DNA from 3 places in the Microbacterium sp. MYb64 genome. Region 1 is predicted to be linked to each of the others. Evidence: predicted binding sites of a transcription regulator. Region 1 holds the regulator's gene; each other region holds the start of a gene.
The links. Region 1 encodes LexA, which represses DNA repair genes until DNA is damaged. Its sites were predicted from a motif close to TCGAACANNTGTTCGA; they were not measured.
Positions count from the first base shown of each region.

Region 2: a site for LexA is predicted at 1,083-1,098, ahead of CQ044_RS14420 (HNH endonuclease signature motif containing protein). Genes of this name have one in related genera too.
Region 3: a site for LexA is predicted at 2,332-2,347, ahead of CQ044_RS12155 (HNH endonuclease signature motif containing protein). Genes of this name have one in related genera too.

Region 1 is NZ_PCOW01000020.1:50,968-54,824, reverse strand. Features, by position in the region: gene CQ044_RS15590 (histidinol-phosphate transaminase) at 1-792, opposite strand, end outside; gene CQ044_RS15585 (LysM peptidoglycan-binding domain-containing protein) at 840-1,196, opposite strand; gene lexA (transcriptional repressor LexA) at 1,518-2,204, shown strand; gene metE (5-methyltetrahydropteroyltriglutamate--homocysteine S-methyltransferase) at 2,325-3,857, opposite strand, start outside.
Region 2 is NZ_PCOW01000017.1:45,393-49,249, forward strand. Features, by position in the region: gene CQ044_RS14415 (LCP family protein) at 1-986, opposite strand, end outside; gene CQ044_RS14420 (HNH endonuclease signature motif containing protein) at 1,252-2,688, shown strand; gene CQ044_RS14425 (YbjQ family protein) at 2,795-3,193, shown strand; gene CQ044_RS14430 (hypothetical protein) at 3,199-3,804, shown strand; gene CQ044_RS14435 (helix-turn-helix transcriptional regulator) at 3,834-3,857, opposite strand, start outside.
Region 3 is NZ_PCOW01000012.1:92,821-96,677, reverse strand. Features, by position in the region: gene CQ044_RS12160 (MATE family efflux transporter) at 1-701, opposite strand, end outside; gene CQ044_RS12155 (HNH endonuclease signature motif containing protein) at 746-2,302, opposite strand; gene CQ044_RS12150 (DUF1992 domain-containing protein) at 2,540-3,091, shown strand; gene CQ044_RS12145 (hypothetical protein) at 3,110-3,607, opposite strand; gene CQ044_RS12140 (DM13 domain-containing protein) at 3,604-3,857, opposite strand, start outside.

The DNA of each region.
Region 1 (3,857 bases):
GATCGCCGCCGCCTGGGTGAGCGCGCTCAGGTGGTACGGCAGGCGCACCAGACGCAGGGCGTCGATGAACGCCGGATCCGCGGCGAGGTAGCCGACCCGCGCTCCGGCGAAGGCGAAGGCCTTGCTCATCGTGCGGGAGACGGCGAGCCGCGGCCGTCCCTCGAGCAGCGTCAGCGCCGTCGGCGAATCCTTCGGCGCGAACTCCTGGTACGCCTCGTCGACGATGACGATGCCTCGCGCGGCCTCGTACACCGCCTCGATCACGTCGAGAGGCAGCGGGGTGCCCGTGGGGTTGTTCGGCGCGCACAGCAGGATCACGTCCGGATCGTGCTCCAGGACCTGCGCGACCGCCTCGTCGACCGTCAGCTCGTAGTCGGGGTGGCGGACCCCGGCGACCCAGGTCGCCCCCGTGCCCTGGGCGAGCAGCGGGTACATCGAATAGGTCGGCGCGAACCCGAACACGGTGCGGCCAGGGCCGGCGAAGGCCTGCAGGATGTGCTGGAGCACCTCGTTGGACCCGTTGCCCGCCCAGATGTTCGCGGCCACGAGGTCGTGGCCGAGGTAGCCGGCGAACGCCTCACGGAGCTCGGTGAACTCGCGGTCCGGGTACCGGTTGACGTCGCGCAGCGCCACCGCGATGTCGTCGAGGATGTCGCTCGCGACCTTCTCGGGCACCGGATGCGTGTTCTCGTTCACGTTCAGCGCCACGGGCAGCGGCGCCTGCGGGGCCCCGTAGGGGCGCAGTCCGCGCAGGTCGTCACGAAGGGGTAAGTCGTCGAGCGAGACAGTCACCCTGCCATGCTAGGCGGCCCGGCTGTGATGCCGGTGCCGCGTGACGATCAGCGTCCGGTCGCGCCGTACTCCGCCGGGATGGCCAGGTGCTGCCCGACCTCGATCACGCCGCCGTCGACGAGGTTCAGCTGGGAGATCTTGGCGACGACGTCGCGCGGGTCGGCGTTCGGCGCGACCTCGCCCGCGATGGACCACAGGGTGTCGCCGGGTTGGACGGTGACGGTCGCGAAGGTGTTGCCCGTCGTCTGCTCGCCGGAGGCGAGCGCGGATCCGCCGCTCAGCGCTGCGAACGCGATCGCCGCAGCCACCGGGAGCGCGACCAGCGCGGCGAGCACGCGCCGACCGCGTGCGGTGATCCGCAGGCGCGTGGCGGGAACCGGACCGGCGAAGGTGATGCTGCTCATGGTGCTTCTCCTCAGTGTCTGTGTCGGTCCGCCTCTCCCCGGATCGGGATCCCGTGTGGAGGATCTTCGAATCCGGGCCTCTGGAGAGGCGAACCTACGTACCGAAACTACTTTCGAGTTCGAACATCTGTCAAGCGTTCTTCGAATATCGGTTCCGATAATTCGCCGACACGCTCGAACAGATCTATCGACTCCGCCCCGATCTCGGATACGGTTTCGATACGAAGACCCCATCACGGACCACCGACATTCGAATCGCCGCCCGCGAATCCATGCCGATCACCGGATCCGCGAGGGCCCGATGCACACGAAGGAGATGGCATGAGCGACGGTGCGAACCTCGGCTCCGAGGCCCCGCGGACGCGGCGCCGCAAGAGCCTCAGTGCGAAGCAGATGGCGATCCTCGAGGTCATCCAGACCTCGATCGCCCGGTACGGCTACCCGCCGAGCATGCGCGAGATCGGCGACGCCGTGGGTCTCAAGTCCCTCAGCAGCGTGACGCATCAGCTCGGCCAGCTCGAGCTCAGCGGCTACCTGCGCCGCGACGCCGGCAAGACCCGCGCCATGGAGGTCCTCATCGACCTGCCCGGCCTCTCGACCGAGAACCCCGCAGACACCGCCCCCTCGGTCGGAGACGCCGCGCTCGTGCCGCTCGTGGGCCGGATCGCCGCCGGAGTGCCGATCACGGCCGAGCAGCAGGTCGAGGAGATCTTCCCCCTCCCCCGCCAGCTCGTCGGCAAAGGTGATCTGTTCATGCTCAAGGTCTCCGGCGAGTCGATGATCGACGCCGCCATCTGCGACGGCGACTGGGTGGTCGTGCGCTCACAGGGCACCGCGGAGAACGGCGAGATCGTCGCGGCCATGCTCGACGGCGAGGCCACGGTCAAGACGTTCCGCCGGCGGGACGGCCACGTGTGGCTGCTCCCCCGCAACAGCGCCTTCGAGCCGATCCTGGGCGACGACGCCACGGTGCTCGGCAAGATCGTGGCGGTGCTGCGCGCGGTCTGATCCCCGCCCCTTCCACGTCGAGGCCCCCTCTGCGCATCGAGGCCCCCTCTCAGATCCGAATCTGGGAGGGGGCCTCGGTGCTGCGAGGGGGCCTCGATGAAGACGCCCGGTGCGGGGAGATCAGACCGCGACCGACACGTCCTCGCGGACGCGGCGGGTGGCCTCGACGATGTTGCGCAGCGAGGCGTTGGTCTCCTCGTAGCCGCGGGTCTTCAGACCGCAGTCCGGGTTGACCCAGAGCTGACGCGTCGGGATCTCCTCGACCGCACGGCGCAGGAGCACCTCGACCTCGGAGGCGTCCGGAACGCGCGGCGAGTGGATGTCGTACACGCCGGGGCCGATGCCGTGGTCGAAGCCGGCCGCGGCGATGTCCGTGACGACCTCCATGCGACTGCGGGCGGCCTCGATCGAGGTGACGTCGGCGTCGAGCGCGCGGATCGCGTCGATCACGACGCCGAACTCCGAGTAGCAGAGGTGCGTGTGCACCTGCGTGGCCGTCTCCGCGCCCGCCGTGGACAGCCGGAACGACGCGACGGACCAGTCCAGGTACGCCGGCTGGTCGGCCTTCTTGAGCGGCAGCAGCTCGCGCAGCGCCGGCTCGTCGACCTGGATGACGCCGATCCCGGCGGCCTCCAGGTCCGCGATCTCGTCGCGCAGCGCCAGGGCGACCTGGTTCGCCGTCTCGGCGAGCGGCTGGTCGTCGCGGACGAACGACCAGGCGAGGATCGTGACGGGGCCCGTCAGCATGCCCTTCATCGGCTTCGCGGTGAGGGACTGCGCGTACTCCGACCACGCCACCGTGATCGGCGCCGGACGCGAGACGTCGCCCCAGAGGATCGACGGGCGCGTCGCGCGGGATCCGTAGGACTGCACCCAGCCGTTCTCGGTGACGTCGAAGCCGTCGAGGTTCTCGGCGAAGTACTGCACCATGTCGTTGCGCTCGGGCTCGCCGTGCACGAGCACGTCCAGGCCCAGCTCCTCCTGCAGGGTCACGACCCGGCCGATCTCCTCGCGGAGGAAGCCGTCGTACTCGTCCGCGGTGATCTCGCCCTTGGTGAACTGCGCGCGGGCGCGTCGGATCTCGCCGGTCTGCGGGAAGGATCCGATGGTCGTGAGCGGCAGCGCGGGCAGGTCGAGCGCGATCGACTGCGCGGCCACACGGGCCTCGTAGTCGCCGCGGTCGAAGTCGGCGCCGGTCAGCGCCGAGGTGCGCGCACGGACGGCGTCCACGCGGACGCCGGGGGCTCTGAGACGGTCCGTCAGGGCGGCGGAGGCGGCGTCGAGCTCGGCGGCGATCGCGGAGCGCCCCTCGGCGAGGCCCTTGGCGAGGGTCGTGACCTGCGCGACCTTCTGGTCGGCGAAGGCGAGCCAGCTCACCAGGCGCTCATCGAGCTTGGTCTCGTCCTCGACGTCGTGCGGCACGTGCTGCAGCGAGGTGGAGGTCGCCGCGGCCACGCCGGCCGCACCGAGACCGCGCAGCGCCTCGAGGGTGTCGAAGGCCGCGGAGAGGTCGCCGCGCCAGATGTTGTGGCCGTCGACCACGCCGCCGACGAGCACCTTGTCGGCGAGGCCGGGGACGGATGCGGGCACGGTGCCGCGCACGAGGTCGAGGCCGATCGCCTCGATCGGAGCCGCGGCGAGAACCGCGAGGTT
Region 2 (3,857 bases), on a different contig from region 1:
GAGATGTTCCCGCCGGCCAGGCTCTGCGCCTGCTGGGCGAACGACAGCAGATCCAGCTTGTCGTCCATCGCCACGTCCTTCTTCGCCACGTCGATGAGCTTCTGCAGCTTGCCGAAGTCCGTGAACGTCGACGCCTGCTTGAGCTTGACGGCCAGCGACACCATGAACGCCTGCTGGCGCCGGGTGCGGTCGAGATCCGTCATGTCGAAGTCGCTCGAGGTAGTGTCGCGGCGCTGACGCACGAACGCCATCGACTGCGCGGCGTTCAGCTCCTGCACGCCCGCGGGGAAGTCCGCGCCCGAGAACGTGTCGGCGGTCGCGTGGTTCAGGCACACCGTGATCGGCTGCACAGCCTGCGCCACCTCGTAGAACGCGGCCATCGTCACCTCGACGAAGTGGTCGATCCGCACGCCGCCGAGGAACGCCGACACGGTCTTGATCGTGCTCTGCCGTGCTGCCGTCCTGGACTGCTGATAGGCGTCGGCCTCAGCGACGCCCTTGTTGGTGAGCTTCGTCATCGAGGCGTCCATGGCATCGCCGTAGGCCTCCTTGATCTTGCCCTTGTCCACGCCGTCAGGGGAGTCGGGGAAGTCCACGTAGTCGTCGCGCGGGATCGAGATCCCCACAGCCTTGCCGCCGTTCGCGGGGATGTGGATCAGCATGAGCACGTTGGTGTTGTACCCGCCGACGGACGCGTCCTCCGCATGGATCTGGTCGTAGATCGCCTGCGGGAACGGCTTGCCGTTCTCGTCCACGCGGCTGTCCAGCCCCATGATCAGGATGTTCGACTCGCCCGTGTTCTGCTCCGGTCCGGTCAGCCCCGCGATCGAGGAGCGATGGATCCCGTTGTTCGCGTCGGCATACGTGATCACGACGAACGCGGCGGCCGCGATCAGTGCGAGCACGACCACGGCGATGATGCCCACGGTCCACCGGCGCCGACGGTACATGCGGCGCCGGGCGGCGTGCTGGGGGCTCATCGTCATCGTGCGGATCCGTTCCTGGGGGGATTGGCTGTGGACGGGGCGGTGGGGTCCGTTCGGGAGCTGTTCGGACGCGCCGAGGGCCCCGTCGATCCTCCGTCGGACACCTGTGCGGACTCCGGGAATGACGTGGGAAAGGGCACGAATCAGGGTGTTTCCGGTGGGTCGATCATCCTCCACAGCCTGGCGTCAAACAGAGTTATCCCCTGTTTGGAAATCTGGGTTGATCTGGGGTTCGAATGTCGGTGGCCCCGAGGAGGATGGGGGTATGAAGACGTTGGATGCGATCGCGGCGCTGATCCCGACCCTGGCCGGGCGGATCAGTGCGGGTGCGGGCGCGTCGGACGTGCAGGCGGTCGTCGAGAGGCTCGCGGATGACGCGGCGGTGGCCGCGCTCGAGGAGATCTCCGAGAACGTCCGGCTGCTGGATCAGCTGCGATTGATCGTGACGGGGGTGATCGCGGGCCGCTCGACACGCGAGGCCGGTCACGGCGGGCTGGCGCAGTCGCGCGGATATCCCTCGGCGGTCTCGCTCGTGCAACAGGTCACCGGCGTCACGAAGACCGAGGCCGCCCGGCAGGTGCGGGTGGGGGAGGCGCTGCTCGATGACGCCCCGGTGGATGATGTCGAGGCTGGTGGGCTGCCCGCAGAACAAGCGGCCTCCGTGGCCTGGCGACAGGTGCTGCGGGACGGGCTGCGGTCCGGAGCTGTCACGTCGGCGCAGTTCGATGCGATCCGTCGCGGGCTCGGCGACCCGCCTGAGGGCGCCGAGGAGGCGTGGGTGCAGGCCGCTGGGCAGTTGATCGAGGAGGCGGGGCGGCGGACGGTGGAGGAACTGGCCGCGGCGGCCCGGACGGTGCGGGACTTGCTCGACCCGGACGGCGCAGAGGCTCGGTTCCTGGCGCGGTATGAGAAGCGTGCGTTTCGGACCTGGTTCGATCAGGACGGGATGCGACGCGCATCGATCGCGTTCGATGACGAAGGCGGCGCCTACCTCGACACCATCTTCACCGCCGCGCTACGGCCGCGCCGGGGCGGACCCCGATTCGTCGACCCCACCGAGAAGACATCCGCCGCAGAGTTGGTCGCGGACCCACGCACCAACGACCAACTGTCCTACGACCTGCTCCTCGACCTCATCCGCACCGGGGCGCTCGCCGACCCGACCGCGGTGTTCGGCACCCGCCAAGCCGGACTCCGGCTCGTCCAGCAGATCGCCGACGGCGCTCCTAACCGGGTCGCGGTCACCGAGGACGGCCTGCACACGGTGCCTGCCGCGGTCGCGGAGCGACGGATCTGCGACACCGGAACCATCCCCGTCACCGTGGACGCGTGCGGGAACCCGCTCGACGTGGGCCGGGAATCACGCCTGTTCACCCCGAAACAACGCATCGGACTCGCTGTCAGGGACGGCGGATGTCGATGGAACGGCTGTGACCGCCCCGCGTCCTACTGCGAAGCACACCACATCGACGAATGGGCCCGCGACGACGGCCGCACCGACATCGACCGCGGCACCCTGCTCTGCCGGTTCCACCACATGCAACTCCACCACGGCCGATGGCAGATCACCCGCGACGGAAAGGACGACTTCGTCCTGCACCACCCCGACAGGGAACGATCCGTCCTGCACCCGCGGCTTCCGCTCCGATACGCGTGGGGCGACATCGACCCACCACCCAAACGATTCCACCCCGCCGCCTGAGCTCCCGGGGAGAGGGGAGGCACTGTGCAGGGTGGCCACACTGACGGCCTCAGATCAAGATGCCGAGACAGGTGCGCAGACTCGTTCGTCGTGCGACGATGAGCGCATGTTCATGGTGACGACGAACGACGTTCCCGGCTATCGCGTGACCCAGGTGCTCGGCGAGGTCATGGGGCTCACGGTGCGCTCCACGAACTTCGGGCAGGGCTTCACCGCCGGCTTTCGAGCCCTCGGTGGAGGCGAGATCCCCGAGTTCACGCAGCTCATGTACGAGAGCCGGTACGAGGTCATGAACCGGATGTGGTCCGAGGCGGTGCAGCGCGGAGCCAACGCCGTGATCGCGATGCGCTTCGACTCCGGCTCCCTCGGCAGCTTCAGCGAGATGTGCGCCTACGGCACCGCCGTCGTGATCCAGCCCGTGGACGGCGCTATGCCCGCCCCGGCACAGCCCGCTGCGGCTGCCCCGGCACAGCCTGCTGCACCGCCTGCGCCGCCCGTGGCCTGATCCCGGTGGCGCAGGGGCACGGAGCCGGCGCGTTCCCCGCGAGCGGCGCGTCCGTCGGCAGCGGCGCATTCTCAGAGGGCGGCGCGACTCCCGCGGCGGCATCGTCCATCGATGTCGGCCTCAGCGCCGCGACACCGGCGACGACAGCCGAGCGCATCGTGGGCGAACAGGTCGCCCCGTCGTGGCTGCCTGCGGGAAGTCGCGTCCAGTGGATCGTCGGCGCTGCGCCGCCGGCGCCCATGGGGCTGGTGCGGTTGCTGATCCGTGACGGCGATCGCGTCTTCTGCGTCCCGCGTGAGCGCACCGGTGCGCTCGACCTCCCGACGCGGCGAGTGGGCGAGGCGGATCCTGCGGGCCTGAAGGCGATCCTCGCGCTCGGCATCGAGGTCACTGGCTCGACCGAACCTCCGCGCTGGGTGGGGGTCGTGCGGAACATCGTGCCCGCCCCTTCCGGAGACTACGGATGGCCGGCCCCGGTCGCGCACTTCGGGGTGTGGCAGATGGAGAACATGCCGCGCATCGACGGTCAGTGGCTGGACGCGGGGGAGGAGACCTCGTCGCTGAAGGAACGGCACTGGTTCCCGCTGCTCGCCCTCGACCGGCTGCCGTAGCGGGATCCCCCGGCCGTTCCGAACCCGGCTCAGCCCCGTGGCGCGAGGACGAG
Region 3 (3,857 bases), on a different contig from region 1:
ACCGAGGCCTCGTGCCGGCGGGCCAGGCGCCCGATCACGAGCACGTAGGCGCCGACCATGCCCCACTGGGCGACGACCGTGCCGAAGGCGGATCCGGCGATGCCCCAGCCGAATCCGTAGATGAAGAGCCAGTTCAGCAGCGCGTTGGCGGCGAAGCCGATGCCCGCGATCCACAGCGGGGTGACGGTGTCCTGCATGCCGCGCAGCAGCCCGGTCGCGGCGTAGACGACGAGCATCGCGGGCAGCCCCCACATGGACGGCGCGAGATAGGCGGCGGCCTGCGCCGCGACCTCCGGGCTGGCGCCGAACAACGGGATCACCGCAGGGGTGAGCAGCGAACCGATCACCGCGAGCACCGCGCCCAGGCCGAGCGCGAGCCACATGCCGTCGATGCCGACCGACACGGCGTCGCCGTGGTCGCCCGCGCCGAACCGCCGTGCCACCGCGGGCGTGGTCGAGTAGGCCAGGAAGATCATCAGCCCGACGATGGTCTGCAGGATCGCCGATGCGATGCCGAGCCCCGCCAGCGGAGTGGTGCCGAGGTGTCCGACGAGCGCCGCGTCGACCATGAGGAACGCGGGCTCCGCCACGAGCGCGCCGAGGGCGGGCACGGCGAGGCGGATGATCTCGCGATTCAGGGTCGGTGCTCCGCTCGGGCGCGATCTGTCACCCGGGCTCGGGTTCGGCGTCGGGGAGGGCACCGTACGAGCCTAGGGGCGGGCGGGGACACCGTGTGCCGCCGGTGTCATCCCGGTGGGGTGAGGGTCATGGTGAGGAGTCTTCGGACCGCACCGGGGGCGCCGCCACGGGCGCGAGGGCGGTGCCAGGTGCGGGTGCCATCCCACCAGGCGGGGCCGCGGATCTCAGGCACGCCGTGACGCATGCGGATCTGCCACCCTGACGCATCGAGCGTGCGGTGGTGGTGCCAGCACAGGGCGACGCCGTTGCCGGTGTGAGTGGGGCCGCCTTCGGCGTGCTCGCGAACGTGGTGGATCTCGCACCAGGTCGCGGGCACGTGACAGCCGGGGATCAGGCATTCCCGGTCGCGGAGCAGGATCGCGCGGCGTTGCGTCGCGTTGAAGATGCGGGCCGTGGTGCCGATGGACACGATCTGCCCCTGTTCGTCGAAGAGCACTCGTTGCACCCCTCCGGCGCAGGCCGTGTGCTGGGCGACGCTGAGGGGCACATCGATGCCTTCGACGAATGCCCGTCCGGTGCCGTTCGCGTAGTCTTCGGCCCTCACCGACACCACGAGCGTCGGGGCCGCGCCGCCGAGGGCGGGCACAGCGGAGTGCCCGGCCGCGACGTTCAGGATCGCCGCGAGGTTGTCGTGATTGCGCTGCGCGCGCGTGCGGCTGTCGATCGGGGCGTTCGGCCCGCCGGCGAACTCCGGCTCGAGAGGATCCGGGTCGTCCTCGACGAACCGGACCGTGCTCTGCGCCTCGTGCGTCGCAGTCCCCTCGGACCCCAGGGCGTCGAGGACGTCACCACCTGTCTCGCCGAGGCGCCCGGTGAGGTTCGGAGCATCGGTCGCGGCAGGGTTGTTGAACGCGTCGAACAGACGCTCCAACGCCCCCGCGACTTCGGGCAGCAGCCCGCCGCGCACCGGACGCACCCCGTCGCGGAGCCGGCCGATCGTGAACCCCCGGTTCCGCTCCGCCTTCCGGTCGTCGGGTTCGGCTCCGTCCGGATCCAGCGCGAGCATGAGGGCCTGCGCATGATTCGCGAGCTCGTCCGTCGAGGGCGCAGGGCCGGGCCTGCCTGCCTCGTCGGGCAGATCGAGACCGCGCGCCATGGTCGCGAGGATCTCATCGACGGCGTCTCGCGCGTCGGCGGTGATCCTGTTCCCGGATCGCTGGACGGGCCCGATCGCGGCGAGCAGCCCGGATGTCGAGATCTCGCCGTCGCGCAGCACCTGCCCGAGCGCCTCGTACCGCGCAGCCCCGTGTTCGCCCGAGGAATGCAGGAAGTCGCGCCCCACGGCATCGGCGGCTCGCACATACCGGCGGGCGGCGCCCATGTCCACGCGCAGCGCCCGACGCAGCAGTTCGGTCACGTCTGCGCAGCCCGCCGCGGTGGTGATCGTGGTCGACGCGGCTCCTGCGTCGCGTTGGACGGCGTGCACGGTCGCGGTCGTGATCGCGCCGTCGAGCAGCCGCTGCATCCGGCCCAGCGTCTGCAGGATCCGGATCGCGTCGCCATCGGTGACGCCGTCGAACTGGCCGGCCATCTCGCGCGACGCGCACACCTGCCGGAGCAGGTGCTCGACCTGCTCCAGAGCTTCGCGTGTGGTGGATGCCATGCCTCCATTCAACAGAGGGCCACCGACATTCGAACATCCAGTTCAGAAGCTATTTCCGATCTGTGCAGAACTCCTCCGAATCGGTCCCTGTGGAGGACGAGAGGTCGCCCTCCGATGGTCGCGAACGGCGCCCGGATCGCAAGCGAAAGACCGATGCGCAATCCGGATCCGCCCGTCCGGGGCGTGCGCAGCCGCATAGGCTGGCCGTACCCGAGGCGTTCGACCGGAGGAGGCGCGATGAAGGATCCGGACCGCGTGCGCCGCGCGCATGACGCCGCACGGAGCGCGCACGAAGGGGCAGAGAGCGCGGGCCCGGCCCCGCAGACCGCCCCGCCCGCCGTCCTGAACGCAGAGACCATGCCGGCGATCGTCGAGACCGCGATCCAGGTGGCGATCCGTCAGGGACAGTTCGACGACCTGCCCGGCGCGGGCAAGCCGATCCCCGGTCTCGGCGATCATCACGATCCGGACTGGTGGATCCGCCGCAAGATCGAACGGGAGAATCTCACCGGCCTCGGCCCGCCCGCGCTCATGCTGCGCGTGGAGGACCGCGAGCTCGACACGCAGCTCGACGCCCTGCGGCGGGAGGACGACGTGCGCGCGGTGCTGGAGGACTTCAACCGGCGCGTGATCGATGCCCGGCGTCAGCTGCTCGGCGGCCCGCCCGTGGTGACGAAGCCGCGGGACGTGGACGCCGAGGTCGAGGCATGGCACGCACGTCGGGCGGCCGCCGCGGTCGCGGAACCTGCGGCGCTCGAACCGCGGAAGCGCTGGTTCCGTCGGAGCTGACGAGGCCTCGCGCACGTGTCAACGCCCGCGCCGTCGCTCCCACGACCAGGCGATCCCGACGCGGCCCGACCACGGCAGTGCCAGCACCACGGCCGACAGCAGCACCATCGCCGGGTACTGCGCGATGAGCTGATCCGACGACCAGTACAGCATCAGGGTCGCGATGGATCCGAGGGCGGCGATCGCGGTGAGCACTCGACCGAGGCCGAGCACCAGCAGGAGTCCCAGTCCCGTCTCGAGCACCGGGATCGCGATGCCGAACAGCTCCGGCGCCGCCTGCATGACCGCGCCGAGGGGGCGGAAGAAGAACGGCACGCGGCTGTTGCCCGCGGCGCCCTGCGCGACGAGCAGGATGTCGGCGGATCCGAATCCTGCGCGATACTTCAGGATCCCCTCGTTCAGCCACAGCAGGCCCGCCGCGATCCGGGCCGCCGCGCCGAGAAGCGCGGAGGCGAGCATCCAGGGTGCGGTGCGGGCCGGCTCCCCACGGCCGACCCGCACCGCGGTCGCGGTCATGAGAGGGAAGCGGCCCCGAACACCGCCTTGGCCTTGTCGCAGTGGATCACGACGTCGGTGTACATCGAGAGGTCGACGCCGCTCAGCATGAACGTCTGCGACGCCTTGTCGAAGGCGACCGCGTCGATCTGCTTGCCGGCGGAGACGGCCGCCTCGTCGGTGCCGTTCGTCAGGTACACGTGCAGATCGGGACCCTCGTCGGAGGAGAAGCCGCTGAGCATGAGCTCGGATCCGGACACGGTCACGGAGC